Urbifossiella limnaea: one gene and its partner. Each later gene encodes a partner of the first gene's protein in a complex. Links are inferred from orthologs where the notes say so. Each region holds a gene or a part of one and is shown on either strand. Other genes may lie near its edges.

Region 1 (15,530 bases):
GCCGCCGCCCGCACGGGCGACGTGCCGGTGTTCCTGTGCCCGTCGGACCCGTCGAGCCAGACGTACAACGGGGCCGGGCGGCAGAACTACTTCGGCTCGCTCGGCGCGTACGCCCACTACCGCGGCGGAAGCGGCACCCGCGACGGCATCTTCTCGGTCCCGTACCCGGCCAACGGCCAGACCATGCGCGGGTTCTCGGTGCTGTCGATCGCCGACGGGTCGAGCAACACGGTGATGTTCGCCGAGGTGATGCGGTCGCGCGACACCAACTCGACTACCGGGTCGGGCCTCCGGGACAACATCACCGTCATCATCAACAGCGGGAACACCGGGTACAACGAGACCGACGGCACGACGATTTCGATGTGCGTCGACGGGAGCAACTGGAGCAGCTCGATCAAGTACGTCGGGCACCAGTACTACCGGAACCTGCCGTCGAACTTCGTGTTCACCCACACCCTCCCCGTGAACTGGAACCGGCTCGTGCCGGGCGGCACCCAGCACTACAGCTGCGGGAACTCGGCGTTCACGTCGATGCACATCGCCGCCAGCAGCTACCACACCGGCGGGGTGAACGCCTGCCTCGGCGACGGGAGCGTCCGGTTCGTCCGCGACTCGATCCCCATCCAGACGTGGCGGGCGATGGGCACCCGAGCCGGCGGCGAGCCGCTCTCGGAGAACTGACCCCCGCCCCGCCCCGCTCCGCCACCCGCCCGACCCCGCCGCCGGCCCCCTGCCGGCGGCGGGGTCGGCCGTTTCCCCCCGACCCACACCCGGAGCTTCCCGTGACCCGTACCCGCTTCGCACCCTGGTTCGTTGCGCTCGCCGTCGGCCTCGCCGGCTGCACCTCCGACAACCGACCCGCGGGCGACGGCAACCCGACCCGCGCCGACGAACTCCGCGAGGTCGGCGGGATCGCCGCCGCCCACGCCGCGAAGGGGAAGAAGGCCGCCCCGACCGCCGCCGAACTGGCCGCGTACGAGGCGACGTTCCCGGTCGGGGTGCGGGCGCTGAAGGCCGGCGACGTGACCGCCGTGTGGGGCGTGAAGCCCGCCGAGGAGGGCGCCGTCGCCGCCGGGCAGGCGGCCGGCGGGGTGCTGGCGTACGAGAAGAAGGCCGAGACCGAGGGCGGGAGCGTCCTGCTCCAGGACGGGACGGTAAAGACGATGACGGCCGACGAGTTCCGCGCCGCGCCGAAGGCGAAGTAACCCCCCGCCCTACCGCCGCGGCGCCTCGACCGCCGGGCTCAGCCGCCCGGCCTGGTCTTGAACGCTGACGAGCACCCGCCCCACCCGTCGCGGCAGCGTGGCACCCGGGCCGCCGGCTGTGACCGTCGTCGTCCAACCGCCGGCCGTCTCCTGCCGCACGATCACGAACCGCGCCGGCGGGTCGGACGTCACCGTCATGTTCCCCCCGGCCACGACCACCCGCGGCGCCGCCAGCGGCTCCTTCGGCGCGGCCCACGGCGTCTCCGGCACCAGCGCCGGCTCGGCGTACACGCGCTTCAGCTCGTCCGCGACGCCGCCGGTGTTCTTCATCAGCGCCTTCATGCTGAAGTGGACGGCGCCGTTCGCGCCGGTCTTCCGCGTCAGCCCGATCTGCTCGGCGACCTCGGTCGCCGGCCAGCCCTTGTCGGCGCCCGTCACGCGGCTGGTGTACAGCCCCGGCCACAGGTGCCGCTTCTTCGTGTTCTCGGCCGCCCACCAGTCGAGCAGCCTGGGGAAGCTCTGCTTCTGCTGGGCGATCGGCCAGTACAGCTGCGGCGTCCAGTAGTCCACCCAGCCCTCGTTGAGCCACAGCCTGGCGTCGGCGTACAGCTCGGCGTACTGGTCGAGCCCGGCAATGCCGGCGGGGTGGCCCGGCCGCCAGATGCCGAACGGGCTGATGCCGACCTGCACCGTCGGCTTCGCCGTCTTGACGCCGTCGTACATGCGGCGCACGAACGCGTTCACCGCGTCGCGCCGCCAGTCGTCGCGGGCCAGCTTGCCGCCGGCCTTCTGGTACGCGGCCCAGGTGTCGTCGTCCGGAAAGGGGATGACCTTCCCCGCGGCGTCCTTCTCCTTGTACGGGTAGAAGTAGTCGTCGATGTGGACGCCATCGACGTCGTAGCGCTTCACCACGTCGAGGATGACGTCGAGCGAGCGCTTCTGCACCTCGGGGTTTGTCGGGTTCATCCAGTGGTGCTTGCCGTAGGCGGGCGCCAGGTCGGGTCGGGCCTTCGTCACGTGTGTCGGCGGGGCGACGGATTTGGCGGTCGGGTGACGCGCCCGGTACGGGTTGAACCAGGCGTGGAGTTCGAGCCCGCGGGCGTGCGCCTCCTGCACCGCGAGCGCGAGCGGGTCGTAGCCGGGATCGGTGCCGAGTTGGCCGGTCAGGTACTCGGACCACGGCTCCAGCTCCGAACGGTACAGGCTGTCGGCCATCGGCCGGACCTGGAAGATCACCGCGTTCAGCTTCAGCTCGGCGGCCTTGTCGAGAATGGCAATCAGTTCCGCCTTCTGCTGCGCGGCGGGGAGGCCGGGTTTGGTCGGCCAGTCGATGTTGCCGACGGTGGCGACCCAGACACCGCGGAACTCGCGCTTCAGCGGCGGCGGCAGCGGCGCGTTCTGAGTCGCGGCTGCGGGTAGCGCGAGCAACACGGCAACCGCTGCCGCGGAGACGAGGCGTGGCATGTGTGAGCTCGGTGTGCAACGCCGCAAGCGGCGTGGGAAGTTAAGCGGTCGCTCGGAGCGCCAGCGCGAGTCGAACGGCACCTTCGGCCGGTTCGCGCACCACGGCGACCGGCGCCGGCGTTACGCCCTGTTCCGCGAGGGCCGCCAGGAAGCGCTCGCGGTAGTCGGCGCGCGACTCGAACAACCCGCCGGCCAGCGCGACCGGGAACGCCGCGCCGTAGCCCAGCTGTCGGGCCGCCGCCACCGCCGCCGCCGCCAGTTCGGCCACGGCCGCGGTCGCGAGCTCCGCCGCAACGGGGCAACGTTCGGCGGCGTCGAGCACGAGCGGCGCCAGGGCCGCGAGCGCCGGCCGGTCGCAGCCGCGGTACACGACGCCGACCAGCTCCTCGGGCCGCGTCAGCCCGAACGCCGACAGGAGCTTGTCGGTCAGCACCGTGCGTGGGCCGCGGCCGTCGGCGGCGCGGGCGGCGGCCCGTAACCCCGCGAGCGCCAGGGCGTAGCCGCTCCCCTCGTCGCCGAGGAGGTAGCCCCACCCGCCGGCGCGGGCGGTGCGGCCGTCGGCGGCGCGGGCGTAGGCCATCGAGCCGGTGCCCGCCACCACCGCCACGCCCCAGCCGTCGGGCGTGCCCGCGGCGAGCAGCAGAGCCGCGTCCTCGATCACGTCCACGGCGGGCGCCAGGTGAACCTTCGCGGCCCACTCGCGGATGACCTCGCGGTCCTCGGCGCGGCCGGCGCCGGCGAGGCCCAGCACCGCGGCGCGCACGGCCTTCCGCGGCCGACCGGCGGACGCGAACGCGGCGTCGGCGGCCGCGTCCAGCGCCGCGAGCGCCGCGGGGGTGCCGACCGCCTGCCGGTTGCTCGGGCCGGCCTCGCCGCGGCCCAGGAGCTTCCAGCCACTGCCGTTTCGGCTCGCGAGCAGGGCCACGGTGCGGGTGCCGCCGCCGTCGAAGCCGAGCACCAGTTCCTCGGTGCCGTTCGCGTGTACGCCGTTCTTGCCATTCACGGCGACGGCCGCGCGCACCCACCCGCCGACGGCGGAGAGGCGGGCGCGGGCTCCGTCCGGCGACAGCCCCGCGAGCTGGGCCACGAGGGCCGTCTTGAGCTCGCCGTCGCAGCGCGTCAGCAGTGCGGCGGCGGCGTCCGGGTCGAGGCCGGTCGCCTCGCGGACGATGCGGTTGGTGCGGTAGCGGAGCTTGGCGTTGGTCGCCCGCAGGTCCACCATCAGGTTGCCGAACGTCTTGCCGAGCCGCACCATCACCCCGGTGCTGAGCATGTTCAGCACCAGCTTCGTCGCCGTGCCGGCCTTCAGCCGCGTGCTGCCGCTGAGCACCTCCGGCCCGACCACCGGCGTGATCGCCAGATCGACCCTCGGGATTAGCTCCGAGTCCGGGTTGCACGACAGGCCGACGGTGAACGCCCCGAGCTTGCGGGCGTACTCGACCGCGCCCAGCACGTACGGCGTGCGGCCGCTGGTGGCGATGCCGACGAGCACGTCGGCGGCGGAGAGCTGCACCGCGGTCAGGTCCGTCGCGGCGGCCTCGGGATGATCCTCGGCGCCTTCCACGGCGCGGGTCAGCGCCGTGTGGCCGCCGGCGATGACGCCGACGACGAGGCCCGGCGGGGCGTTGAACGTGGGCGGGCACTCGCTGGCGTCCAGCACGCCGAGCCGGCCCGACGTGCCGGCGCCGACGTACACCAGCCGCCCGCCGGCCTTCATCCGCTCGGCCACGACCTCGACGGCGCGGGCGATGGCGGCGGCCTGCGACTCCACGGCCGCAACGGCTTTCGCGTCCTCGGCGGCCATGAGGCGCACGAACTGGTAGGCCGAGAGCTCGTCGAGCCCGGCCGACGCGGGGTTGCGGGCTTCGGTCTGGAGGTGGTCCATAGGCGGAGAGCAACCGGGGGCGTCGGTTCCCGGCATGGTAGCGTGTTGGTCCGAATGCCGCCACGGGGAAGCAACCGACGTGCCGCCTCGGGGAAGGATGCAGGATGGAGGATGAAGGGCGGATGAATCCCGGGGCGAGGCCGTCACGGGTTCGTCATTCCGCCGTCACCCATTCCAACCCGAGCGCCACGAGCACCGTCGTCCCCGCGCCGAGCGGCGCGAACCACGGCCACGCCAGCACCGGCGGCCCCCACACCGACGGCAGCCACGCGGCCAGCACTGCGGCGAACCCGCACAGCATCCCGACCAGCGCCGCACCCGACCGCGGCGGCTTCTTCAGGCTCCCCAACAGGAACAGCCCCAGCAGCAGCCCCGTCGTGAAGCCCGCCACCGCCAGCACCCGCTCGACGACGCTCTTGTCCTCGTTCAGCCGGTACGCCGCGAACGCCACAGCCATTTGGGCCACGCCCCACACCGCCGTCAGCAGCCGCGACAGAAGCACGTTCTCGCGCTCCGACCGGTTCGGCCGCAGCGGCCGCACGAAGTCCGTCACCACCGCGTTCGCCGAGCTGTTCAGCGACGACGACAGCGTGCTCATCGCCGCCGCTAGAACCGCCGCCACCAGCACCCCGGCCACGCCCGTCGGCAGCCGCGTCACGATGAACAGGCCGAACACCTCGTCCGGCCGCCGCCCCACCGCCTCCGGGAACAGGTCGGCCCGCATCAGGACGAACAGCCCGACGCCGACCAACAGGAAGAGGAGGAACTGCACCAGCACGGTGAAGCCGCTCAGCACCAGCGCCAGCCGGGCCTGGCCCAGCGAGCGGGCGCACAGGTAGCGCTGCACCATCAGCTGGTCGGCGCCGTGGCTCGCCATCGAAAACACGGCCCCGCCGATGACGCCGGCCCAGATGTTGAAGGCCACCGTGCGGTCGAACGCGGGCTCGATCAGCTTGAACTTGCCCGCCGCGGCGCCGGCGCTCACGAACTCGTCCCACCCGCCCGGCAGCAGCTTCAGCACGAAGACGCCGGCCAGCGCCGCCCCGGCCACCTTCACCACGAATTGAATCAGGTCGGTCCAGATCACCGCCTTCATGCCGCCGAGGTACGTGTACACCACCGTCACCACGCCGACCGTCACGATCGCCGGCCCCACGCCCCATTCCACGCCGATGAACCGGCCCAGATCGACGTATTGCAGCAGCAGCGCCGTGAGGTACAGGCGCAGGCCGTCGGCGACGGTGCGGGTGACGAGGAACAGGCCGCTCGCCACGCGCTGCACGCCGGGGCCGAAGCGCTGCTTGAGTACCTCGTAGGCGCTGAACAGGTCGCCGCTCATGTACTGCGGCAGCAGTAGCCACGCCACCAGCACCCGGCCGACGACGTAGCCGAACGCCAGTTGCAGGAACGTCAGGTCGCCGCCGTCCGGCTTGAACGCCAGCCCCGGCACGCTCAGAAAGGTGACGGCGCTCGTCTCCGTCGCCACGATCGACACCAGCACGAGCACCCAGCCCACGTCGCGGTCGCCGACGAAGTAGGTGCGCAGGTCTTTCTGCGCCGTCGTGAACCAGACGCCGAAGAGCGTCATGCCGACGAGGTACGCGGCGACGACGGCGAGGTCGGGAGGGGCGAGGGTCATGGGTGACGGGCCGAAGGCAAATTGCGGGCCAGGCTCGTTCTACGACCCGGCCCCTTCACCTCTGCACCCCCGCACCTAAAACACTCCCTCTCACCCCCGGCCCTCCGGGGGGTCGCCTGACGAGGGTCCGCTGTGGCCGACGACAAACGGGACGCCCCCCGGCCGTTCGACGTGAAGACCGTCGAATACTTGCTCAAGCTGATGTCGGAACACGAGCTCAGCGAGATCGACCTGAAGGAAGCCGACCAGCGCATCCGCCTCCGCAAGGGCGGCGACGCGCCGGTGATGGTCGCGGCGCCGGTCCACGCCGCCCACGCGCCGGCCCCCGCCCCGGCGGCTCACGCCCCCGCGAGCCCGCCGCCGCACGCCGCCCCCGCCGCCAAGAAGGGGCTGGAGATCAAGTCGGAGCTGATCGGCACGTTCTACACCCGCCCGGCGCCGGACAAGCCGGAGTTCGTGAAGGTCGGCAGCCGGGTCACCCCGGACACCACCGTCTGCATCGTCATGGCCATGAAGGTGAACAACGAGATCAAGGCCGGCGTCAGCGGCACCGTCACCGAGGTCGTCGCCAAGAACGAGGACTTCGTGGACTTCAACACCGTCCTGTTCCGGGTGGACCCGGGGTGAGGGCGGCGAGCGGCCCGCGTGAGCGGGCTGTTCCTCCCCGCCACCATGCGCCTCCGCAACAGCCCGCTCACGCGGGCCGCTCGCCGGCCCCCCGAGGACGCCCCCTTCATGTTCCGCAAAGTGCTCGTCGCCAACCGGGGTGAGATCGCCCTCCGCGTGATCCGCGCCTGCCGCGACCTCGGGGTCGAGGTCGCCGTCGTCTACTCCGAGGCCGACAAGGACGCCCCCTACCTCAAGCTCGCCGACCAGGCGGTGTGCATCGGCCCGGCCGTCGCCACCGAGAGCTACCTGAAGATGCCGCGCATCATCGCCGCGGCCGAGGGCGTGGACGCCGACGCCATCCACCCCGGGTTCGGCTTCCTCAGCGAGAACAGCCGGTTCGCGCAGATGTGCCGCGAGAACGGCTTCGAGTTCATCGGCCCGTCCGCCGAGGCCATGAACAAGCTCGGCGACAAGGCCCGCTCGAAGGAAGTGGCCAAGGCCGCGAACGTGCCGACGGTGCCCGGCAGCGACGGGCTCGTCGAGTCCGAGAAGGAGGCGCTCGACTTCGCCCGCAAGGTCGGCTACCCGGTCCTCATCAAGGCGTCGGCCGGCGGCGGCGGCAAGGGGATGCGGCAGGCGTGGGACGACGACGGCCTCGTGAAGGGGCTGTCGGCCGCCCGCACCGAGGCCGAGGCGGCGTTCAAGGACGGCAGCGTCTTCCTGGAGAAGTACCTGGACCGCCCGCGGCACGTCGAGGTGCAGTTGCTCGGCGACAAGCACGGCAACGTCGTCCACCTGTTCGAGCGCGACTGCACGCTGCAGCGCCGCCACCAGAAGCTGGTCGAGGAGTCGCCGGCGCCGAACCTGCCGGACAAGGTCCGCATCGCCATGTGCGAGTCGGCGGTGCGGCTGGCGAAGGCCGCCGGGTACTACTCGGCCGGCACCTGCGAGTTCCTCGTGGACCGCGACCACAAGTTCTACTTCATCGAGGTGAACGCCCGCATCCAGGTCGAGCACCCGGTCACGGAGCTCGTCACCGGCGTGGACCTGATCCGCGAGCAGATCCGCGTCGCGGCCGGCGAGAAGCTGCCGTTCGAGCAGAAGGACATCGTGCACCGCGGGGCGGCGATCGAGGTGCGGGTGAACGCCGAGAACGTGGACAAGGACTTCCAGCCGAGCCCCGGCGTGGTGACGACGTGGCGGCCGCCGGGCGGCCCCGGCGTGCGGCTCGACACGCACGTGGTGACCGGCTACCGGGTGCCGCCGAACTACGACTCGATGGTGGCGAAGCTGCTGGTGTACCAGCCGACGCGGGCCGAGGCGTTCGCGGTGATGCGGCGGGCGCTGCGGGAGTTCGTGGTGGAGGGGATCCACACGACGCTGCCGATCCACCGCCGCATCTTCGAGTGCCCCGAGTTCATCGCCGGCGAGGTGGACACGACGTTCATCGAGCGCGAGTTCCTGAAGCGCGGCAAGTAGCGGGGTTGACCGGCCGCGCGCCGCGGTGATACGCTCCCGGGCCGCCCGCCGCACCCGGAGCCGCCGCACATGCGACCCACCGAGGCCGTACCCGCCCCGTCGTCCGTCCACAACCGCCTCGACCCCGTCCGCGCCCCGGTCGTCGTCACCGTTCCCGCACCCGTCCGCCGCACGAACTGGACCGGCCCCGCCGCGGTCGCGGCCGTGCTCCTCGTCGGCGTGGGCTTGCGCGCCGCGGCCCTCGGCGGCGGCCGCGACCTGTGGATCGACGAGTCGATGCTGGCGCTCAACCTCGTCGAGCGCGACGCCGCCGGGCTGCTGAAGCCGCTCGACTGGAACCAGGGCGCCCCCGTCGGCTTCCTGCTGGCGATGAAGGCCGTCATCGCGCAACTCGGCGCGAGCGAGTGGGCGCTGCGGCTGTTGCCGTTCGTCGCGTCGCTGCTCGGGCTGGCGGGGCTGGCGTGGGTGGCGCCGCGGCTCCTGCCGCGGCCGGCGGCGCTGCTGGCGGTCGCGCTGCTGGCGCTGTCGCCGGTGATGGTCAGCTACTCGGCCGAGTGCAAGCAGTACGCCACCGACGCGGCGCTGACCGTCGGCCTGTTCGCCGCCGCCGCCGGCCTGCTGACCGGGCACGGCGGCGCGCGCCGGTGGGCCGTGCTGGCGGCGTCCGGCGCCGCCGCCGTGTGGTGCTCGCACCCGGCCGCGTTCGTCCTCGGCGGCATCGGCGTCGCGCTGATGGCCGACGCCGCGGTGAAGCGCGACCGGCGTCGCTTCCTCGCCGCGGCGGTCACGTCCGCGGTGTGGCTCGTCAGCTTCGCGGCGTGCTACGTGCTGTTCACCCGGCACCTGCGCGGGAACGACTACCTGATGGGCTACTGGGCCGGCCACTTCCTGCCGCTGCCGCCGCGGAACGCGGGCGACCTGGCGTGGCTGGCCGAGCACTACTTCGGCCCGTTCTCGATGCCCGGCGGGCTGGCGGGAAGTGAGGTCCGCGCCGGCGGGCTGGCGGCGGTGTTCTTCGCCGTCGGCCTGTGGAACCTGGCGCGCGACCGCTGGCCGGTGGCCGTGGCGGTGGCGCTGCCGGGCCTGTTGGCGCTGCTGGCGTCCGGGCTGCACGCCTACCCGTTCGCCGGCCGGCTGCTGCTGTTCCTGGTGCCGTTGATGGTTCTGGGCGTGGGGTACGGTGCCCACGCGGTCGCGGCGGCGCTGCGACCGAAACAGGCGTTCGCGGCGGCGGCGCTGCTCGGCGTACTGGTCGCGGCCCCGGCGCTGGAGGCGTACCAGGGGACGAAGCGGCCGATGCGCGAGGAGCAGTTGCGACCCGTGCTCGACGCCGTGCGGGCGGAACTGCGGCCGGGCGACAAGGTGTACGTCTACTACGGCGCGGTGCCGGCGTTCCTCCACTACACCCGCGACAACCCGTTCCCCGCCGAGGCCGTGACTCTCGGCACCGAGGCCCGGGCGAACCGCCTGGAGTACCGCACGCAGTTGGCGGAGCTGAAGGGGGCCGCGCGGGTGTGGCTGGTGTTCAGCCACCGGCACCAGGCCATTCACGGTGACGCATCCCGGTCGTAAGCCGTCCGCTGGCAGGGACTTGGCCAAGCCAGGGAGAGGGCGCGCCCATGCTGTTCGGTGGGGTCTTCGAGCGGTTCCTAGAGGAGAGCCCGCTCAGCGTGATGTCCCGGGCGACCATCGAGCACGCCCTCTCGGCCTCGGCCCTCGACGCGCTGTTCGACCGGACCGCCGAGCGCGGGTACACCCGGGAGTTGCTGTTCTCCACGACGGTCGATCTGATGACCCTGGTGGTCGGCGGCAAGGCCCTCCACGTCCAGGCCGCCTACCGGCACCTGCGGGACCGCGTCCCGGTCACCCTCAAGTGCGTCTACGACAAGCTCCGGAACATCGAGACGGGCGTGTCCGCGGGGCTGGTCGCGCACGTGTCGGGCCGGTGCGAGGGGCTGATCACCGCGCTGGGCGGGGGGTGCAAGAGCCTGCTGCCGGGCTACCGGGTGCGGGTCCTCGACGGCAACCACCTGGCCGCCACCCAGCGGCGGCTGGGCGTCACCCGGGGGCACACCGCCGGCCCCTTGCCCGGGCAGAGTTTGGTCGTGCTCGACCCGGCCCTGATGCTGGTCACCGACATCGTCCCGTGCGAGGACGCCCACACCCAGGAGCGGGCGCTGATCGACCAGATTGTGCCGCTGGTGCGGGAGCGGGACGTGTGGGTCGCGGACCGCAACTTCTGCACGGCGGAGTTCCTGTGTGAGGTGGCCGCCCGGCGGGCCTACGTCGTCATCCGACGCCACGGGAACCTGAGCGTCGAGGCCGAAGCCGGGTACGGGGCCGAGGTCGCGACGGACCGGGGCTGGGTGGGCGAGCGGCGGGTCTGGGTCTGCTGGGGTGGGGCGCGGTTGGTGCGCCTGCGGCAGGTGCGGGTGCGGCTGCGGGCGCCGACCGCGGACGGGGACGCGGAGGTGGAGATCCTGACCAACCTGCCGGCGAAGGTGCCGGCCAAGAAGGTGGCCGAGATCTACCTCAAGCGGTGGAAGATCGAGGGGGCCTTCCACGAGTTGACAGTCGCCTTGAACTGTGAGGTGAACACCCTGGGGTACCCCAGGGCCGCGCTGTTCGGGTTCTGCGTGGCGGTGGCCGCGTACAACGTGCTGGCCGTACTGAAGGCGGCCCTGCGGGCGGTGCATGGTGAGAAGAAGGTGCAGGAGGAGGTGTCGGGGTATTACCTGGCGCTGGAGTGGGCGATGGTGTACGCGGGGATGATGATCGCCCTGCCCGCGTCGGAATGGGAGGCGTTCGGTCCGATGCCCAGCCCGGAGTTGGCCGGCCACCTCCGCGAGTGGGCGGGCAAGGTCGACCTTGGGAGGATCAAGAAAGCGCCGCCCCGGAAGCCGACGAGGACGGCGACCCGACGGATCAAGGACAAGAGCCCACATGTTTCCACGGCCCGGTTGCTCGACGAGGGGAAGAAGACCCGTCAGGCGAAAGTCAGCCGGAATCCGTGAGTCTCACACCGTGAATGGCCTGGCCACCGGCACCAGAACGAGGAGTCGGTGGTGACGGCCTACGCCGAGGGGCTGGGCCGCGGCGGGCGGGTGGCCGAGGCGCCGGGCGCGGCGGCGTACCGCTACAACTTCGCCGCGGGGCCGTGACGCGAGTGGTTACGTTGCCGCTCGCGGCTTGGCGCTAGGCAGCGCGAAGCCGCGAGCGGCGAAGCCCCGAGCCGCGGTCACTTCTCGTACGTCCGCCAGTCGGTCTCGTGGTAGCGCACGAGCACCTGGTTGTCGAGCCGGTTCACCTCCACAGGCAGCGGCCCCAGGTCCGGCGGCAGCTCGAACAGCCCCGGCAGCACCGCCGGCGTCAGGAAGCGCAGCCCGCCGGGCGCCGTCGTCGGCACCGCGAAGGGCTCGCGGCGGCACAGCGCGAAGCCCCACACCCCGAACGACGGCACCGCCGCGTGGTACGGCCGCACCGCGTACCCCGCGGCTTCGAGCGTCCGCACCACGCACCAGTACGAGGTCCGTGCGAACAGCGGCGACGTACACTGCACCGACACCGCCGCCCCCGGCGCCAGCCGGGCCGTCAGCTTGCGGTAGAACAGCGTCGTGTACAGCTTCCCCACCGAGTAGTTCGACGGGTCCGGGAAGTCCACCACCGCCGCGTCGTAGGGCTCGTCGCGCTCGTCCACCCACAGGAAGGCGTCGCGGTTCACCACCGTCACCCGCGGGTCGGCGAAGGCGTTGCCGTTCAGCCGCGCCAGCGGCGGGTACGCGTCGGACAGGCCCGTCATCGCGGGGTCGAGATCGACCAGTGTCACCGCGGTGACACTCGGCCAGCGCAGCACCTCGCGGAGCGCCAGCCCGTCGCCGCCGCCGAGGATGAGGACGCGCCGCGGGGCGCCGTGGAGCGCCAGCGGCGGGTGGACGAGCGCCTCGTGATAGCGGTACTCGTCGGCGGACGCGAACTGGAGGTGGCCGTTCAGGTACAGGTTGAACCCGGCCCGGCCGTTGGTCACGACGATGCGCTGGTACGGGCTCGTCTTCGCGTACACCACCTCGTCCGTGTACAGCTGCGCCTCGGCGAACGTGGAGAGGGCGTCGGCCTTCACCAGCGCGATGGTGAGGAGCGCGATGACGAGAACGCCGCGGGCGCGGAGGCCGAACACGCCGCGCGGCAGCAGCGGCAGCAGCAGCCACGTCGCCCACAGGCCGACGACGGCGTTCAGGATGCCGAACACCAGCGACGTGCGGACCAACCCGAGCTTCGGCACCAGCAGGATGGGGAACAGCACCGACGCGAACAGCGCCCCGAGGTAGTCGAACGCCAGCACCCGCGCCACCAGCTCCTTGAACTCGAGTTCGTCCTTCACGATCCGCATCAGCAGCGGCAGTTCGAGGCCGACCAGCACGCCGATGAGGAACACGGTGCCGTACAGGAACAGCTGAAAGGCGCCGATCTGCCCGTAGGCGACGAACAGCAGCGGCCCGCTGGCCCCGCCGATCAGCGCGACGCCGAGCTCGACCTCGACGAAGACGCGGGCGGTGTTGTCGCCGACGAACCCGCTGAGCCAGGCGCCGACGCCCAGCGCCGACAGGTAGATGCCGATGACGAGTGAGAACTGCGTGACGGAGTCGCCGAGGAGGTAGCTGGCGAGGGTGCCGGCGAGGAGCTCGTAGACGAGCCCGCAGGTGGCGACCACCAGCACGTTCAGGAACAGGACCGGGGTGCGGTTCATCCGCTTTGCAATTGGTAATTTGTCAGTTGCAATTTGGTCGGCACCCGCCGGGTTCGCCTGACCCGTTCACCATTCACGTTATCAGGTCGGGAAGCCACCCAAATTACAACTGACAAATTACCAATTACACCCGTCACATCACCAGCCGCCGCCGCGCCGCGCGGGCCTGGTCGCAGGCGGCGCAGGTGCCGCGGATCACCAGGCTGTGCGCCGTCGCCCGGAACTGGTTCGCGGCCGCGGCCTCCTTCAGCACCTCGTCCAGCCGCGGGTGCGCGAACTCGATCATCGTGCCGCACGCCTCGCACACGAAGTGGTCGTGCGCCGGGTAGCCGTAGTCGTGGTCGAACACGGTGCGGTTGCCGACCTCGATCCGCTTCAGCAGGCCCGCGTCCACGAACAGGGTGAGGGTGCGGTACACGGTCGCCCGGCTGACCTCGCTGCCGGCGGCCTTCAGGTCGTCGAGGAGTTCGTTGGCGTCGAAGTGCTTGTGCCGCGCGAAGATGTGGTCGAGCAGCTCGCGGTGCTGGGTGGTGAACCGCTTCGGCTCCGGCCGGCTGGCGAGGTACTCGCGGAACCGCGCCTCCGGGCTCTGCGACACCGACACCGACTGCAGCGACACGGCTCGGCCTCCGGGACCGCGGGGCAACCCGGGGCATTATAACCGCCGCGGCCGAATGACGAATGACGAATGACGAATGACGAAAGCCTCGTCATTCGTCATTCGTCATTCGTCATTTCGCCGAAGCGCGGCGCATCAGCGCCTCTTCGGCGACGAGCCAGCGCTCGTCGGTGTCGTAGGTGCCGGCGGCGATCTCGGCCCGGACGCGGGCTACGAGGTCGTGGCGGATGCCGTCGGCGGGCAACGTCGCGGTCATGGTGGTCGTCCGGCGGGCGAACCGGGGGGCGGGCGACGGGGTGGCCGGTCCCTCAACCGGTGCCACCCGCCACCGCCGCCAGTTACACTGGGGTGCGTCTCGCATGGGTCTCTCGTCTGGGGCCGCGGCCCGGTTGCGGGGGTCGCGGCCGTCGTTCGGCGTGTCGGGCAGGGGCCGTTCTCCCCCGGTCCGGCACGGGCGGCTTACCTCAGCGGCTCCGCCGCCCGGGATACGGTTCACCCGTTCAGTGACCCGCGGCCCATTCTACGCCCCTCTCATCGTCGGAGTCGCCACGAACTCGACACCGATTTCCGCCACCCGTGTGACGTTCCTTTTCGCGGACGCGTCCGACGGGCGAGTCGCCCCGAAGGCGCGCGGCGGGCGAATCGCGCGGTCGCCGGAACCCGTTTTCCGCCCCGGGGTTCACACGATCCGCTCAAGCCCGCGCGGCTTGAAGGAAACCGTGTGCCGAATCCCGCTTCGCACTTCCCCGACGCGCCACCGGGCACCCTTGCGCCGGACGCGACACCCGGTTTCGGCACGCGGGTTCGGCTTCCCGTGCGCCCGCCGACTCCGCCGGACCGGCAAGCTTTCCCCGGTTCGCCTCAAGCCCGGCGCTTCACCTACCGGCACCACCCGCACCTCGTCGACGAGGTGCTGAGCAGGCCCGTGCCGTCCACCTTAATCATGTGTGGCAATGTCCGTAATTGGGAGAACGCTTCCAAGAACGCCGAGATTTCGCGGACCGACGGCAGGCTCGGCACAGGCGGGAAGGTCACTCCCGCCGGCGCCGTCGCCGGTCGCCACAACTCCGTCGCTTGCGGCTTCGCGCCGGGCGACGCGAAGCCGCAAGCGGCGACCGAATCACTTCCCGTCCTTTTTCGCGCCCTTCTTGCCGCCCTTGGCCGACTTCAGCGCCGAGTCGAACACCCGCACCGCGGCCCAGTCGGCCTTGTTCTCCTCGATGAACTTCACGTGGTCGGGGTGGTCCTGGTAGCGGTCGTGGGCGGCCTTGTCGGCGAACACCAGGTGCAGCGCCACGTCCCAGTCCGTCACGTTCACGTCCCGCTTGAACTCCGCCGCGATCGGGCCGGCCGAGTAGAACACCACGCCGTCGTGCGCCGCCAGGTACTTGTCGCAGGCGTCCACCAACTTCTGCCGCCCGGCCGCCGACCCGTCCTTCAGCTTGAAGTACACCATGTGGCCGATCAGCGGGCCGCCCTTCGCCTTGGCCGGCGGGTCCTGCGCCCCGGCGGTGGCGACGACGGCGGCGACCAGGGCGGCGGCGGCGAGCGGACGGAGCATCGGGAACCCTCTGGGGATTGCGGGGCGACGGCGTCCGTTATACTAGTGGGGAGCCCACCCCCCCTCCGGCCGCCGGAGCCGTCCGCATGACCCGTCTGACCGTCGTCGTCTCCCAGGCACCCGGGAAGCACCCGGCCAAGCGCGCGCTCGAGGAGAGTGTCGTCGCCGCGCTCTTGATGGAACCCGGGCTCGAAGTGTCGGTCGTGCCGAACCTGTACGACCTCGGCCCGGACCACACCGGCCGGCTGTTCCTCGGCGCCGTCCGCGGCGACCTCGTCGTGCTGAGCTGGCTGTACCCCCGCGCCGCGTTCTGGCTCCTCGA
Region 2 (15,558 bases), 3.3 Mb from region 1 along the record:
ACCGAGTCCTTCCACGACGTGCTGCGGCAGGCGCTGTACCCGGGCCAGTCGGTCGAGGTGCTGGCGTTCTGGCCGCGGCAGGCGCTCACCGTGCTGGTCATTGCCGCGCTCGCGGCTCTGAACGCCCGCGGCACGATTCTCGGCGGCCGGCTGCAAGTCGTCGTCACGACCGTGAAGGTGGGTTCGCTTCTGCTGATCGTCACGCTGCCGTTCGCGGTGCTGGCGCTCGTCAGCGAGCCGAGCCACCCGCCGCGGGCGGAGTACCTCTCGCCGCCGTGGCCGGGGTCGTTCGGCGGCGTGAACTGGAGCCTCTACGGTGCGGCGCTCGTGGGCGTGCTGTGGGCGTACCACGGGTGGATGAACATCGCCCCGGTCGCCGAGGAGGTGACCGACCCGCAGCGGAACATCCCGCGCGCCCTGCTCGGCGGCGTGCTGCTGCTCGTGGCGCTGTACTGCGGCGCGAACCTGGCGTACTACCTCGTCATCCCCCGCGAGGAGATGCGCGAGCTGCGGAACACGACGGTCGCGACCGAGTTCTGCCTGCGGCTGCTCGGGCCCGTCGGTAGCCTGCTGGCGTCGGGGATCGTGATGACCTCCGTGTTCGGCTCGCTGAACGGCAACCTGCTCGTCGGCCCGCGGCTGCTGTTCGCCATGGGCAAAGACCGGCTTGCGCCGGCGGCGCTGCAGCGGCTCCACCCGTCGTTCGGCACGCCAGCGCTGGCCATCGGCGTACTCGCCGGGTGGTCGTGCCTCACGGTGCTGGGCGTCGGCGCGCTGACGCAGTACCGCCTGCCCGTCGTCCTCGGCCTCGACCTCAACCTGCCGGCGAACAAGGCGCCGTTCGACGTGGTGACCGACTTCGCCATGTTCGGCGCGGTCGCGTTCGAGACGCTGGCGGTTGCGTCGATTTTCGTCTTCCGCTACCGCTTACCGACAGCCGACCGGCCGTACCGCTGCTGGGGATACCCTGTGGTGCCGGCCGTCTACTGCCTCCTGATGGCGGCGGTGCTGGCGAACATGTTCATGACCCCCGAGCAACGGAGCGAGGCGCGGATCGGCCTCGGCTTCATGGGGGTCGGCGTCGGCGTCTACCTGTTGGCCTACCGGTGGCGCGGGGAATGACCACACTCGCCGCGGACGGCTTCGTGTTGCTCCCGGCCGTGTTCGACGCCGCGGCTGTTGCCGACGTCCGCGCCGCCTGTGACACCGCGTTGTCACGTCACGCCGGTGACCCCGCGATCCTGGCCGACCCGACCGGGGCCGTGAGCGGGGCCCGCGACCTGTTCCGCCTCTGGCCCGGCGCCGCCGAACTGGCCCGAGCTCCGGCGCTGCGGGACGCGCTGATCGCGGCGCTGGGTGCGGGTGCCGGCGTCGTGCGTGGGTTGTACTTCGACAAGCCGCCGGGCCACGGGTGGGCGCTGCCGTGGCACAAAGACTACACCGTGGCCGTACGGGCGCACGGCCCACTCGGCCGATTCCGGAAGCCGACCACGAAGGCCGGCATCCCGCACCTCGAAGCACCGACGGAGTTGCTGTCGCGGATGCTGACGGCGCGAGTCCACCTCGACGACATGACCGACGAGAACGGCCCGCTGCGAGTCGTCCCCGGTTCGCACCGCTTCGACCGCACCGCCGCCGACGAGCCGCGGCCGCCGGTCGTCGTGCACTGCCGGGCCGGCGACGTGCTGTTGATGCGGCCGTTGCTGACGCACGCCAGCGGCCACGCCGACGCGGCGACAGCACGGCACCGGCGGATCGTTCACCTGGAGTGCGCCCCCGCGGGGGCGCTGGAAGACGGGTACGAGTGGCGTGAGTTCTTGGATTTGTCGTGAAGAGAAGTCGCCGCTTGCGGCGTAGCACCGCGGTGCTACGCCGCAAGCGGCGAAGCCCGGAACCCTACTTCTTCTTCCGCTTCGGCTTCTCCGCCGGCGGCTCGGGCGGCCGCGGGGCCGGCTTCGTCACCCGTGGCGCGGTCGCCGACGGAGCCACCACGAACCCGTGCGGCCTCAGTAGCGGCGTCAGGAGGTCCGCCTGCGCCGACGCCTCCGCGGAGTCGACACGGGCCAGCGCGATGGCGGAGTACCAGAACCGTTCACGGTCGCGCGGCGAGAGCGAGTCCGGGTCGGCGCCGAACTCGCGGACAAGTTCTCGGTCGTAGCGCAGCTCCTTCAGCACCGCGGCCGCCTCGCGCCACGTCAGCCCGCGCGACAGGACCGCCCCCGCCCCGTCGGACACGGTCCGGCCGATGGCGATGTGAAGCAGCCCGCGAAATCGGCCCGCCGCGAGCCCCGCGTCGCGGGCGGTGTCGAGCAGGCGGCGGATTCCCTCCATGCCCACGCTCCGATCGCTCGCCGGGTCGGCCGCCGGGGCCGCCGGCGGGGGAAGGATGCGGTTCGCGGCCGGGGCGACTACAGCCGGCACGGTCCGATACATCTCGCCCATTTTACCAGTCCGCCGGAGTTACTCCAGACCCACAGCCCGCTCCTCGCATCATCGGCCCCCCTCGGCCTGCTACTAACCTGGCGGTCGGCTTTCGGCCGGATCGGAACCCGCGGCCCCCGGCAGGTCCAGCGCCGCCCGGAGAATCCGGGCGACCGCTTCGGGGTCGTCGGCCTGGCAGACGGCCGCGCTCACGGCGATCCGTCGCAACCCGGCCGCGACCACGTCGGCGACGTTCGACGGGCCCACGCCGCCGAGTGCGAACGCGGGAAGTGTCGTTTCCCCGGCCGCGGCGCGGACGAACGCCAACCCGGGGAACTCGTCAAACGCTTTGGTTCGGGACGGGAACGTCGGCCCGACGCCGAGGTAGTCGGCCCCGTCGAGCACGGCCTGCCTCAGCTGGGCGATGTTGTGCGTGCTCACGCCGACGAACACGTCGGGGCCGACGACCCGGCGGGCGTCCGCGACGGGCAAATCGTCCTGCCCCAGGTGCACGCCGTCGGCCCCGACGAGGCGGGCGATGTCGGGCCGGTCGTTGACGACGAACAGGGCGTTGGCCTGCCGCGTCCAGCGGCGCACCTGACGGGCGCGGGCGATCAGTTCGGCGTCGGGCAGCTCCTTCTCGCGGAGCTGGAACACGGTCGCACCGCCGGCCGCGGCCTGGGCGATCGTCCAGTCCAGTGCCGCGGCACACTGCGCCCCGGTGAGCAACACGTAGAGTCGGGCGTCGGCCAGCCGCCGGCGCGCGTCGGAGCCGCGGACCACGGCCCGTTCGAGGGTGTAGGTGCGGTAGCGGAGCGACTCGACCTCGCGGGCGAACCCCGGGCTCACCAGCTTGCCGTACTCCTCGACGCTGCGGAGTGCCTCCTGCAACCGCTTGAGGTTGACCGCGGCCACCTGCGCCGGCGAACCGCGCTCGTACTCGCCGCCGGCGGTCACGGCGGTGCCGACGTCGCCGGGCGTGTCGCGCGCCGCGAGCAGGAGGCCCGGGGGAAGCTGATCGGTCGCCGCGGCCAGGGCGTGACGGACGGCCTTCACCTGTTCCGTGAGGGTGCGGTCGTTCAGGACGAAGCGGCAGTGGTCGTCAAGAACGCGGAGCGCTTCCCGACTTCGGTTCAAGTTCGCGTCCAGCACCCGCGCCGCGGCGAGGTCATCGGCCGCGTCCGGCGGCGTGAACGTCGCGGGCGGCTGCTCGGGGCGGTCGAACGGGTCGTTCACGCCGCCGACCATCCGGCCGAACAGCTGCGCGGCGTCGAGCCCGGCGGCGGCCGCGGCGCGCTCGAAGTCGGCGTCTGCTGTCAGCACGGCCATCAGGAGCGCGTCGGTCATGAAGGCCGGGTCGGCCCGGTGGCGGAGCGACCAGTCGCGGGCCGCGTCGTACAGCGTCCGCAGCACGGGTACGGGACCGGTCAGTTGCTCGAACCGTTGCCGCACGGTCGTCAGGTCGCCGCCGGCGCGGGTCAGGAGTTCGGCGGGTCGGCCTTCCTCCTCGTCGAGCAGCCCCAGTACGTAGTCGGAAAACCGCACGGCCGGGGAGCCGCGGCGGGCCGCCCACGCCGCCGCCGCCGCCACCGCCCGCTCGACCCCGGGACTCACCTGGTGCATCGTCTGTTCCTTCCCACACCCGGACCAGCCGTTACAGCCTGACTCTTCGACACCGAGTGCCTCTGGATTGGTCAGCCAAACCACCCGGTTCGTCCAGAGCGCCCGGCCCACGGCCGATTGGTAGGGGTACGGACATACCCACAGTCCGGACTCGTTCGCACCGCCACCGCCTGGCACCGACACGGTCAGAACCGTGTGGTCCGGGGGATTCGGCCAGGGGATCGGCCATGCCGTCGCCGTCCGCCCGAAGCAGCCGTCCCGCCCGCCTGGCGGCGCTGGCGTTCGGGCTGTTCGTCCTCGCCTCGTCCAGCTCCGGCCGGCAGCCGGGCCAGGCCCCGGCTCCGCAGCCTGCACCTCTGCCGGTGCCGGGCCTCGCCGCCGCCCAGCCGCCGAAGAACGGTGACGCCGAGATTCCGGAGTACACCCTCGGCGAGTGCATCGCGATCGCCATCGAGCGTCAGCCGACGCTGCGGGCGTCGCGGTCCAGCCAGCAAGCAACGTCGGCCGGGGTCCACGCGCTCGACAACATCGGAAAGCTCGGCCAGCTCGTCGCCAAGGACTTGCCGGTCCGCAAGGAGCAGGCGCAGCGCGGGGCGGTGGCCGCCGCCGCCGACGTGCAGAAGACGCACAACGAGATCGTCCACGACGTCACCCGGTTGTATTACACCGCCGTCTACGCCCGGCAGGGGAGCCTGATCGCCGAGGACGTGGTCGCCCAGGTCGAGCTGCTGACGAAGATCGGCCGCGACCTGCTGAACTCGCCGCAGCCGGGCACGATGACCAAGGCGAAGCTCAACGCCATGGAGATCGGCCTGGAGGACGCCCGCAAGCTGCTCCGCACGGCGCAGCTCGGCGAGCGGAAGGCGTACGGGGCGCTCCGCGAGATGATGGCCGCCCAGGACACCGGCCCGCGCTTCAAGGTGAAGGACCGCGAGCTTCCGATCCTGTCGGCGAACGTGCCGTTGACCGAGGAGCTGATCGTCGAGTTGGCCCTGTGCCGCAGGCCCGAGTTGGCCCTCGCCGCGGCCGGGGCCGACGCCTTCCGGTTGGAGGTGTACGCACAGGGCGCCGTCCGCTTCAAGAAGTCGGTGCCGACGCTCGCCATCGGCGGTGACATCAAGGCCCGCGAGGTGCCCGCGACGGTACGCGACCTGGCCCAGCAGTACAAGCCGGGGGCCATCATCCCCGAGATGCCGCCGCAGCTGGTCGGCAACCAGGCCGACCGCGTGGCGCGGGCGATGGCTTACAGCCAGCGGGCCGACGCGGTGTTCGAGAAGGCCCGTAACCTCGTCCGGCTGGAGGCCGAGAACGCCTACCTCGAGTACGAGCTGGCGTCGAAGAACGTCCTCGGCGGGAAGCGGAAGTTCGACTTCGGCAAGGACCTGATGGAGTACGTCCGGGCCCGGGTGGACAACCCCAACGTCGAGCGCGAGCAGCTGGTCCGCGGGTACATCGACGCGGCGAAGGCGCAGTCGGACTACGTCGAGTCGGTGTGGCAGTACCTGCTGACGCTCGCCCACCTGGAGCGGGTGACGGCCGGCGGCGTGCGCCCGGACTTCCCGGGCCGCTGACAAAACCAAACTGAAATTCGAAGTCCGAAATTCGAACTCCGGGCTTCGAATTTCGGACTTCGAATTTCGTGCTTCCCTTCTACCGGGGGTGGGACGTGGTACGGGCTTCCGCGTGGACGGCGTTGACAATGCTCGTGGTGGCCGTCGGCCTCGCCACGCCCGCCGCGGCCGAGCCGCCGCAGGCGATCCGGCTCGGCGTGCTCGAGGGGATGTTCCGCGACGTGCCGGCGCCGCTCGTGCAGGCCGCCGCCACGCCGTTCCGGGAGTTGCTGAAGCGGCAGACCGGGCTGAACGGCCAGCTCGACATCCAGCCCGACCACGAGGAGCTGGCCGCCCGCCTCCAGGAAAAGAAGGTTCACGTCGGCGTCTTCCACGGGTTCGAGTGGGCGTGGGTGAAGGACCGCCACCCGGACCTGATCCCGCTCGCCGTGAGCGTGCCGGCCCGCCGCTTCCAGGCGGCGCTGGTCGTGAACGCCGACAGCAAGGCCCAGGTGCCGGCGAACCTGAAGGGGGCCGTGACCCTGCCGCTCGGCTCGAAGGCACACTGCTACCTGTTCGCGGAGCGGCTCGCCGAGACGCTGCCGGCCGGGACGATCGTGCCGACTCACACGCCGAAGCATGGACCGGACGACGTGCTCGACCTCGTCATCGACGGCAAGGAGCAGGCGGCCGTGATCGACGTGGCGACGCTGGACGCCTTCCGGAGCGACCGCCCCGGCCGCGGCGCCCAGCTCCGCGTGCTCGCCCAGAGCGACCCGTTCCCCCTCTCGACCGTCGTGTACCGCAAGGACACGCTCACTCCCGAGATGGTCGCCAGGATCAAGTCCGGGCTGCTGAACACGAAGAACGAACCGACCGGCCGGGCGTTCCTGTTCATGTGGAAGCTGCGCGGCTTCGAGGAGGTGCCGGCCGGGCACGACGCCGAGCTGCGGGCCGTGGCCGCGAAGTACCCCGCGCCGCGGGCCGCGACGGGCATGACGATGCACCCGTAGACGGGCGACCCGGATAATCCCGACGCCCCGCAACCCCCGGCTCCCGGGGGTTGTTCGCGTTTGGTGCGGCCCCGACTACCGACCTCCGCCCGCGGGCGATTAGTGGCTTATACTATAAATCCGTTCACCAGTCAAATTGGGTGGGTGATTTGCCCGCCTTCTATGATGGGCGGGTGGCACCGAGTTCGGCGAGGCGAGTGATGGCGGGCGTTCAGACGGTCTCGATCGCGCAGGAAGTGCGGACGCGGTTCATCCGCTACGCCATGTCGGTGGTCACCGGCCGGGCGCTGCCGGACGTGCGCGACGGCCTCAAGCCGGTGCAGCGGCGCATCCTGTTCACGATGTACAACGACTCGAACCTTACGTTCGACAGAAAGGCAGCCAAGTCGGCCCAGATCGTCGGCGACGTGATGGGCCGCTACCACCCCCACGGCGACGGCGCCATTTATGACGCGATGGTCCGCCTCAGCCAGGAATGGGTGATGCGGGTGCCGCTCGTCCACGGCGAGGGGAACTTCGGCTCGGTGGACGGCGACCCGCCCGCGGCCTACCGGTACACCGAGGCCAAGCTCTCGGCCGTCGCCGGCAACCTCCTCGGCGAACTCGACTTCGAGACGATCGACTACCGCGACAACTACGCCGGCAACCGCCGCGAGCCGGTGGTGCTGCCGGCGCAGTTCCCGAACCTGCTGGTGAACGGCACGTCCGGCATCGCCGTCGGCATGGCCACGAACATCCCGCCGCACAACTTTGCCGAGGTGCTCAAGGCGTGCGTCGTGCTCATCGACAACCCCGACGCCACCGTCGCCGTGCTGATGGAGAAGGTCAAGGGGCCGGACTTCCCGCTCGGCGGGAAGATCGTGACCGACCGGGCGACGCTCCGCAAGATTTACGAGACCGGCAGCGGCAGTATCAAGGTGCAGGGCGAGTGGAAGGAGGAGGACCTGGGCCGCGGCAAGTCGCAGATCGTCGTCACGTCCATCCCCTACGGCGTGGACAAGGGCGAACTGGAGAAGACCATCGGCGGCATGATCGAGGACCGCAAGCTGCCGCAGCTGCTGGGGCTCTCCAACGAGACGAACGACAAGGAGGGACTGCGCATCACGCTGGAGCTGCGGCCGAACACCGACCCGGCCCTGGTGATGGCCTACCTCTACAAGCACACCGACCTGCAGAAGAACTTCGCCTACAACATGACGGCCCTCGTCCCGCTCGAGGACGGCAAGACGATGGTGCCGCGGGACGGCCTGTCGCTCAAGGACATCCTCCAGCACTTCCTCGACTTCCGCTTCGCCACGGTGAAGCGGCGCTTCGAGTACCACCTGCGGGTGCTGCGGCGGCGCATCCACATCCTCGAAGGCTTCGCGGTCATCTTCAACGCCCTGGACCGGGCCATCAAGCTGATCCGCGAGAGCAGCGGCAAGGCGGACGCGGCCGAGAAGCTGAAAGCGGCGTTCAAGCTGGACGACGAGCAGACCACGGCCGTCCTCGACGCCCAGCTCTACAAGATCGCCCAGATGGAAATCCAGAAGATTCTGGAGGAGCTGGCGGAGAAGCGGAAGGAGGCCGCGAAGATCGAGGCCATCCTGGCGTCGAAGAAGAAGCTGTGGGGCGTCATCCGCGACGAGTTCGAGGCGCTGACGGCCAGGTTCCCCGAGCGGCGCAAGACGCGGATGGCGCAGGACGAGGACGTCCTGGAGTTCGACGAGGAGGCGTACATCGTCCGCGAGAACGCCAACGTCGTGCTGACGCGCAACGGCTGGCTGAAGCGCGTCGGCCGCCTCCAGTCGGTCGAGTCGACGCGGGTGAAGGAGGGCGACGAGGTCGTGGCGGTAATCCCGGCGAGCACGCTGGACCACGTCGCGTTCTTCACCGACGACGGGGCCGCGTACACGATGCGGGTGAACGAGGTGCCCGCGACCACCGGCCACGGCGAGCCGATCACCAAGTACTTCAAGCTCGCCGACGGCGCGAAGGTGATCGCGGCCGTGACGACCGACCCGCGCTTCACCCCCGCCGACGTGCCCGACGGCGGCCCATACTTGCTGGTGGCGACGAGCGCCGGAAACGTCCTGCGCATCCCGGTGGCGCTGTTCCGCACCGAGTCCACGAAGGCCGGCAGACGCTTCGTCAAGCTCGACGACGGCGACAAGGCGGTGATGGCGAAACTGGTCGGTGCGGAGACCGGCGTCATGCTGGCGTCGGCCGGCGGCCACCTGATTCACTTCAGCATCGACAGTGTGAACGTGGTGAGCGGCGCGGCCAAGGGCGTGATCGGCATCAAAGTGGAGGGCGGCGACACGTGCATCGGCGGCGTCCTGGTCGGCGGCCGGTTCGACAAGTTGCAACTGGAGACGGAAGCGGGGAAGGAGCAGGAGTTCGGGCCGGGGGCGATCAAGGTCCAGAACCGCGGCGGCAAGGGCGAGAAGCCGGGGGTGCGGACGAAGTTCGCCCGCGTGCTGCCGCCGCCGATCGAGCTGGTGAACTGGGACGAGCTTGACGGCAAGGCGCCGCGCAAGGCGGCGGAAGGCGATGGGGCGTCCGCCTGAGTCGAACACGGCGTTCACGGCAAACAACGACTGATGAGACCGATTCGATGAGCACCCTGAGCGCCGGGCGGAACGCCCAGTACCGCACGGAAGACATCCAGGTTCTGGAAGGGCTGGAGCCCGTCCGCAAGCGGCCCGCCATGTACATCGGCGGCGTCGACGCGAAGGGGCTCCACCACCTCGCCTGGGAGATCATCGACAACGCCGTCGACGAGTACATCAACGGCTTCGCCGACCACATCGTCGTCACGCTCCACAAGAGCGGCGACGCCGTCACGGTGGCCGACAACGGCCGCGGCATCCCCGTCGAGATTCACAAGAAGCACGGCAAGAGCGGCCTGGAGTTGGTTCTGACGGTGCTCCACGCCGGGGGCAAGTTCGGCGACACGGAGAGCGGCTACCTCCACTCCGGCGGCCTCCACGGCGTCGGCGCGTCGGTCGTGAACGCCCTCTCGCGGAAGCTCGTCGCCCTGGTGCGGCGCGACGGGTTCGAGTACCGCCAGGAGTACGCGAAGGGGGTGCCGCAGGGGAAGATCGAGAAGGTCGGCCCGTTCCGCGGGCACGGGACGATCATCACGTTCGAGCCCGACCCGACCATCTTCAAGACGACGAAGTTCGATGCCGACACGCTCAAGGCCCGGCTCGAAGACATGTCGTTCGTCCACAGCGGCCTCCGCATCACCTTCCGCGACGAGCACGGCGGCCACGTCCACGAGTTGCACAACCCGGGCGGCCTGCCGTCGTTCCTCCAGAAGCTCGTGGCCGACGGCGGCAAGCCGAGCGTGACCGAGGCGGCGTTCGCGGCCGTGCGCGAGACCGGCAGCAAGATCGAGGTCGCCCTCCAGTGGACCGAGTCCACCGAGGAGACGTACCGCAGCTACGTCAACGGCATCCGCACGCCGAACGGCGGCACCCACGAGAACGGCCTGAAGTCGGCGCTCCGCAAGGCGGTGAACGAGTACGTCGAAACGCACGACATTAAGATCAAGGGGCTGAAGGTCACGGCCGACGACATCCGCGAGGGCGTGACGGCGGTGCTGTCGGTGTTCGTCCGGGAGCCGCAGTTCGAGGGGCAGACCAAGCAGCGGCTGAACAACCCAGAGGTCGAAGGGGCGGTCGACAACTTCGTCCGGCCGGCGCTGGAGGCGTGGCTCAACAACAACAAGACGGCCGCGGACGCGATCGTCGGGCGGATCATCCTGGCGGCGAAGGCCCGCGAGGCGAGCCGGGCCGCCGTCATCGAGGTGAAGCGGAAGACGCCGGGCAGCCGGCGGTTGAGCCTCCCCGGCAAGCTCGCCGACTGCAAGAGCACGGACCGCGACGAGACGGAGCTGTTCATCGTCGAGGGCGACTCGGCCGGCGGCTCCGCGAAGCAGGGGCGGAACAACAACACGCAGGCGGTGCTGCCGCTGCGGGGAAAGATTCTCAACGGCGAGGACCTGCCGACGGCGAAGGTGCTCGGCAATCAGGAGATCGCCGACCTGGTCACGGCCGTGGGCACCAGCGCCGGCGACAAGTTCCACTACGACGGCCTCCGCTACGGCAAGATCATCCTGCTGATGGACGCCGACGCGGACGGGCACCACATCACCACGCTGATGCTCGACTTCTTCTTCCGCCACGCCCCGGAGCTCGTCCGCAAGGGGCACGTCTACATCGCTCAGCCGCCGCTCTACCGCATCGACGTGGGGAAGGAGACGCACTGGGCGCGCGACGACGAGCACAAGGAGGAGATCCTGGCCGGCCTGAAGGCGAACGCGAAGCCGGACATCACGCGCTTCAAGGGCCTCGGCGAGATGCCGTTCCGGGTGCTCGCCGAGACGACGCTCCACCCCAGGACGCGGACGCTGCTGAAGGTCGAGATCGACTCCAACCTGGACGCCCACGACGCCTTCCGGGAGCTGCTCGGCAAGGAGGCGGAGCACCGCTACCGGTTCATCATGGAGAAGGCCGACCAGGCGGTGGCCGAGGACTTGGACGTTTAGCAACGGGTGAGGCCCGCCCGTCGCGGCGGGTGGGCGTTCCCCACACCCGTCCGTAGATTCACCCCGGAACGGCACCCTACGGGAGACGCACGCAGATGGCCGCTGTCAAGGTCGGGATCAACGGGTTCGGGCGGATCGGCCGGCTGGTGTTCCGGGCTCTGGTCGAGCAGGGGCACCTCGGCAAGACGCTGGACGTGGTCGCCGTCAACGACCTGGTTCCCGCCGACAACCTCGCCTACCTCCTGAAGTACGACTCCACCCAGGGGAAGTTTGCCGGCGAGGTCGCCAGCAAGAAGTCGAGCCCGTCGGTCGCCGAGGACGACGTGCTGGTCGTGAACGGCCACGAGATCAAGTGCCTGGCCGTGAAGGAAGGCCCGACGGCGCTGCCCTGGAAGGACCTGGGCGTCGAGTACGTCATCGAGTGCACCGGCCTGTTCACCGAGGCCGCGAAGGCCAAGGGGCACATCACGGCGGGCGCGAAGAAGGTCGTCATCTCGGCCCCCGCCAAGGACGAAGACATCACCGTGGTGATGGGCGTCAACCACGAGAAGTACGACGCGTCGAAGCACAACATCATCAGCAACGCCAGCTGCACCACGAACTGCCTCGCCCCGGTCGTCCACGTCCTCCTCAAGGAGGGCTTCGGCGTCGAGGAGGGGCTGATGACGACCGTCCACAGCTACACCGCGACGCAGAAGACGGTGGACGGCCCGAGCAAGAAGGACTGGAAGGGCGGCCGGTCGGCGGCGATCAACATCATCCCGAGCGGCACCGGCGCCGCCCGCGCCGTGGGCCTGGCCATCCCCGAGGTGAAGGGGAAGCTCACCGGCATGTCGTTCCGCGTGCCGACGCCGACCGTCAGCGTCGTGGACCTGACGGTGAAGACGACGAAGGAGACGAGCTACAAGGACATCTGCGCCGCGATGAAGAAGGCGAGCGAGACGTACATGAAGGGTATTCTCGCGTACACCGCCGACGAGGTGGTGAGCACCGACTTCATCCACGACAACCACAGCAGCATCTTCGACGCCGGCAGCGGCATCGAGCTGAACAGCAAGTTCTTCAAGCTGGTGAGCTGGTACGACAACGAGTGGGGCTACAGCAACCGCTGCGTGGACCTGCTCCAGTACATGATCAAGAAGGGCTGAGCAAGCAATCTCACGCGGAGGCGTCGCGCCGCAGCGAATCCAAGACTCGGGTCTTCGCTGCGGAGCGACGCCTCCGCGTGAGCTTCCTCTGGAACAAACGGATGCCCAAGAAGACGCTGTCCGACCTCGGCCCGCTCGCCGGTAAGAGGGTGCTGGTGCGCGTGGACTTCAACGTCCCGCTGGACAAGAAGACCGGCGCGGTCAAGAACGACCGCCGCATCCGCGGCGCCCTGCCGACCGTGCAGGCGCTACTCGACGCCGGCGCCGCCGTGATCGCCATGAGCCACCTCGGCCGGCCCGAGAAGGCCACGCCCGAGGAGCGCGCCAACCTGACGACGGACAAGGTCGCCGCCCGCTTCGGCGAGTTGCTCGGCCGGCCGGTCAAGAAGGCGGCGAACGACGTGGTCGGTCCGGCGGTGTCGGCAGCCGCCGCGGCGCTGAAGCCGGGCGAGGTACTGCTGCTTGAGAACCTGCGGTTCGACCCGCGCGAGCAGCAGAACGACGCCGAGTTCGCGGCCGCGGTCGCGGGCCTCGCCGACGCCTACGTGAACGACGCCTTCGGCACCTGCCACAACGACAAGGACGCCAGCATGGTCGCGGTTCCCGCCGCGATGAAGGCGGCCGGCAAGCCACGGGCCGTGGGGTTGCTCGTCGAGAAGGAACTGACCATCGTCGACGGCCTGATGACGGCCCCGAAGACGCCGGTGCTGGCCGTCATGGGCGGGGCGAAAGTGTCCGACAAGATCGCGTTCATCAACGCCCTCCTCTCGAAGGTCGATTCGCTCCTCATCGGCGGGAAGATGGCCTACACCTTCCTCAAGCTGAAGGGCTTCGACGTGGGCGCCACCCGCGTCGCCGAAGAGGAACTGGCGGCCGCGACGCCGCTGCTCGGCCACGTCGGCGGGAAGATCACGCTGCCCGTGGACTGCCTCGCTGCGAAATCGAGCGACCTGGGCGTCACGCAGGTCGTCGAGGTCGGCGGAGCCATCCCGGCGGATTACGAGGGTGTGGACATCGGGCCGAAGACCCTCGCCCTGTTCGCCGGCAAGATCAACCAGGCCGCGACGGTGATCTGGAACGGCCCGGTCGGGTGGTTCGAGCAACCCGCGTTCAGCGCCGGCACCAAGGGCGTCGCGGCGGCGATGGCCGACAGCGGCGCCGTCACCGTGGTCGGCGGTGGCGAGACGGCGGAGGCGGTGGAGCAGTTCGGCTACGACAGCAAGATGACGCACGTGTCCACCGGCGGCGGGGCGTTCCTCGCTTACGTCGAGGGGCGGAAGTTCCAGTCCCTGGCCCAGATCGACGACCGCGGCTAACTCCGAGTTCTTGATGTCTTCGATCCCCCAACCCGCCGACCGGAAGAAGGGCGTCCCGGAGGGGCTCTGGCTCCGCTGCCCGGGGTGCAAGGCCACGGTCTACCGCAAGGAGGTCGAGGCCCGGCTGTTCGTCTGCCCGGAGTGCGACCACCACTTCACCGTGCCGGTCCGCGACCGCATCGCCCAGCTCCTCGACACCGACAGCTTCGAGGAGTGGGACGCCGAGCTGGCGCCGTGCGACCCGCTCGGGTTCGTGGACCGCATCCCGTACGCCCAGCGGCTCGTTGAGGAGCAGGCGAAGACCGGCCAGAAGGACGCGGCGGTCTGCGGCAAGGGGTTCGTCCGCGGCCGGCCGGTCGTCCTCGGCATCACCGACTTCCACTTCATGGCCGGGAGCATGGGGAGTGTGGTCGGCGAGAAGCTGGCCCGCGCCGCCGAGCGCGCCGCCGACGCGAAACTGCCGCTCATCTTCGTCAGCGGCTCCGGCGGCGGGGCGCGGATGCAGGAGGGCATCCTGTCGCTGATGCAGATGGCCAAGGTGTCGGCCGCACTGGCCCGGTACGATACGGCCGGCGGGCTGTACATTTCGATCCTGACGAACCCGACGATGGGGGGGGTGGCCGCGAGCTGGGCCTTGCAGGGCGACATCCACCTGGCCGAGCCCGGGGCGATGATCGGCTTCGCCGGCCGGCGGACGATCCGCAACACCGTCGGGCTGGAGTTGCCCGAGAAGTTCCAGACGAGCGAGTTCCTGCTGAAGCACGGGTTCGTGGACCGGATCGTCCACCGCCGCGACCTGCGGACCGAGGTCGCCCGAATCATCGACTACTGCGACATCCAGTAACGCCGTGAGGCGCCCGTGGGCTTCTTCGATTTTCTGACCGGCAAGGGCAAGGACAGGGGCGGGGTCGGTGGCTCGCCGCGCAAGGTGGCGAACATCGCCAAGCGCTTCGAGCTGAGCGGCAAGACCGGCCAGGGGAGCATGTCCAAGGTCTACCGGGCCTACGACCGCGAGATCGGCCGCAACGTCTGCCTCAAGGTCCTCGACAAGGTCAAGACGAAGGAGTTCGAGGCCCGCTTCCCCGGCCTGAAGAAGCCGTCCGAGGGCGAGATCTGCATGGCCCTGCGGCACGAGAACATCGTGCGCACCTACGAGCACGGGCTGACGACGAACGGCGAGCCGTACATCGTCATGGAGTGGGTGGACGGTTACGGCCTCAGCTACCTGGTCGAGACGCGGAACGCCCAGCTTAAGGGAAACCGGATCAACTACCTGTCGCAGCTGAGCGACGCCGTCCAGTACATTCACGACTCCAAGTACCTGCACCGCGACCTGTGCGCCCGCAACATCATGGTCAACACCGAGGGCGTGCTCAAGCTCATCGACTTCGGGCTCGCGATCCCGTACACGCCGCAGTTCTGCGCCCCCGGCAACCGGACCGGCACCAAGGAAATCATGGCCCCGGAGCTGCTTGCGCGGCGGACCACCGACCACCGCGTGGACATGTTCGCTCTCGGCGTCACGGCCTACGAAATGTTCACGTTCAGCCTGCCGTGGGAGCGGTCGATGGACTCGAACGAGTACTCCCGGCGGGTGATGAACACGCCGCCGAAGAACCCGAAGGACGTGAACAAGGACCTGGACGACGAGACGGCCGCCGTGTTGTTGAAGGGGATCGCCAAGGTGCCGACGGACCGGTTCGGCTCGGCGAAGGCGTTCAAGGAAGCCCTGGAACGCCTCCCGCGGCAGGACTGGTAGCCGTCACCCCTGCCGCCGCCCGACCACCTTCAGTTTCGCCTTGTCGGCCACGAATACCTTTTCGCCGTGGCCGGGGAATCGCACCTTCACCCGCCGCAGCGCGCCGAACCCGCTCAGATCGGTGACCTGCCCCAGCCCGTACTCGTCGTGCTGGACAAGTGCCCCGACTGCCAGGCCGGTGTCCGGCGGCACGA

The links.
Region 2: the proteins of ETAA1_RS03255 (region 1) and accD are in contact, whole or in part, in a solved structure (PDB 8UXZ), measured with the Escherichia coli proteins. The link is inferred for Urbifossiella limnaea from one-to-one orthologs.

Annotation. Positions count from the first base shown.
Region 1 is NZ_CP036273.1:737,026-752,555, reverse strand. Bases 5,320-8,075 are described here. They hold ETAA1_RS03255 (acetyl-CoA carboxylase biotin carboxyl carrier protein), read left to right. Parts: upstream 5,320-6,328; coding sequence 6,329-6,823; downstream 6,824-8,075. Other genes in these bases: accC (acetyl-CoA carboxylase biotin carboxylase subunit), read left to right, coding at 6,932-8,075; ETAA1_RS03260 (sodium:solute symporter family transporter), read right to left, coding at 5,320-6,196. In the rest of the region: ETAA1_RS03280 (DUF1559 domain-containing protein), read left to right, coding at 1-684; ETAA1_RS03275 (hypothetical protein), read left to right, coding at 786-1,208; ETAA1_RS03270 (glycoside hydrolase family 10 protein), read right to left, coding at 1,218-2,672; ETAA1_RS33740 (N-acetylglucosamine kinase), read right to left, coding at 2,713-3,630; more of ETAA1_RS03260, read right to left, coding at 4,712-5,319; more of accC, read left to right, coding at 8,076-8,284; ETAA1_RS03245 (glycosyltransferase family 39 protein), read left to right, coding at 8,354-9,856; ETAA1_RS03240 (transposase), read left to right, coding at 9,904-11,298; ETAA1_RS03235 (polyamine aminopropyltransferase), read right to left, coding at 11,523-13,028; ETAA1_RS03230 (Fur family transcriptional regulator), read right to left, coding at 13,162-13,647; ETAA1_RS31425 (flagellar biosynthesis anti-sigma factor FlgM), read right to left, coding at 13,760-13,903; ETAA1_RS33730 (endonuclease V), read right to left, coding at 14,527-14,712; ETAA1_RS03215 (Dabb family protein), read right to left, coding at 14,768-15,208; ETAA1_RS03210 (ATP-binding protein), read left to right, coding at 15,295-15,530. UniProt on the Escherichia coli protein: This protein is a component of the acetyl coenzyme A carboxylase complex; first, biotin carboxylase catalyzes the carboxylation of the carrier protein and then the transcarboxylase transfers the carboxyl group to form malonyl-CoA.
Region 2 is NZ_CP036273.1:4,070,156-4,085,713, forward strand. What follows is about bases 12,750-15,533. They hold accD (acetyl-CoA carboxylase, carboxyltransferase subunit beta), read left to right. Parts: upstream 12,750-13,618; coding sequence 13,619-14,449; downstream 14,450-15,533. Other genes in these bases: ETAA1_RS16705 (phosphoglycerate kinase), read left to right, coding at 12,750-13,605; ETAA1_RS16715 (serine/threonine protein kinase), read left to right, coding at 14,465-15,364; ETAA1_RS16720 (ATP-dependent helicase), read right to left, coding at 15,368-15,533. Outside these bases: ETAA1_RS16660 (APC family permease), read left to right, coding at 1-1,122; ETAA1_RS16665 (phytanoyl-CoA dioxygenase family protein), read left to right, coding at 1,119-1,832; ETAA1_RS16670 (hypothetical protein), read right to left, coding at 1,897-2,442; ETAA1_RS16675 (thiamine phosphate synthase), read right to left, coding at 2,515-4,044; ETAA1_RS16680 (TolC family protein), read left to right, coding at 4,272-5,615; ETAA1_RS16685 (phosphate/phosphite/phosphonate ABC transporter substrate-binding protein), read left to right, coding at 5,711-6,607; ETAA1_RS16690 (DNA gyrase/topoisomerase IV subunit A), read left to right, coding at 6,808-9,156; ETAA1_RS16695 (DNA gyrase/topoisomerase IV subunit B), read left to right, coding at 9,204-11,141; gap (type I glyceraldehyde-3-phosphate dehydrogenase), read left to right, coding at 11,237-12,289; more of ETAA1_RS16705, read left to right, coding at 12,367-12,749; more of ETAA1_RS16720, read right to left, coding at 15,534-15,558.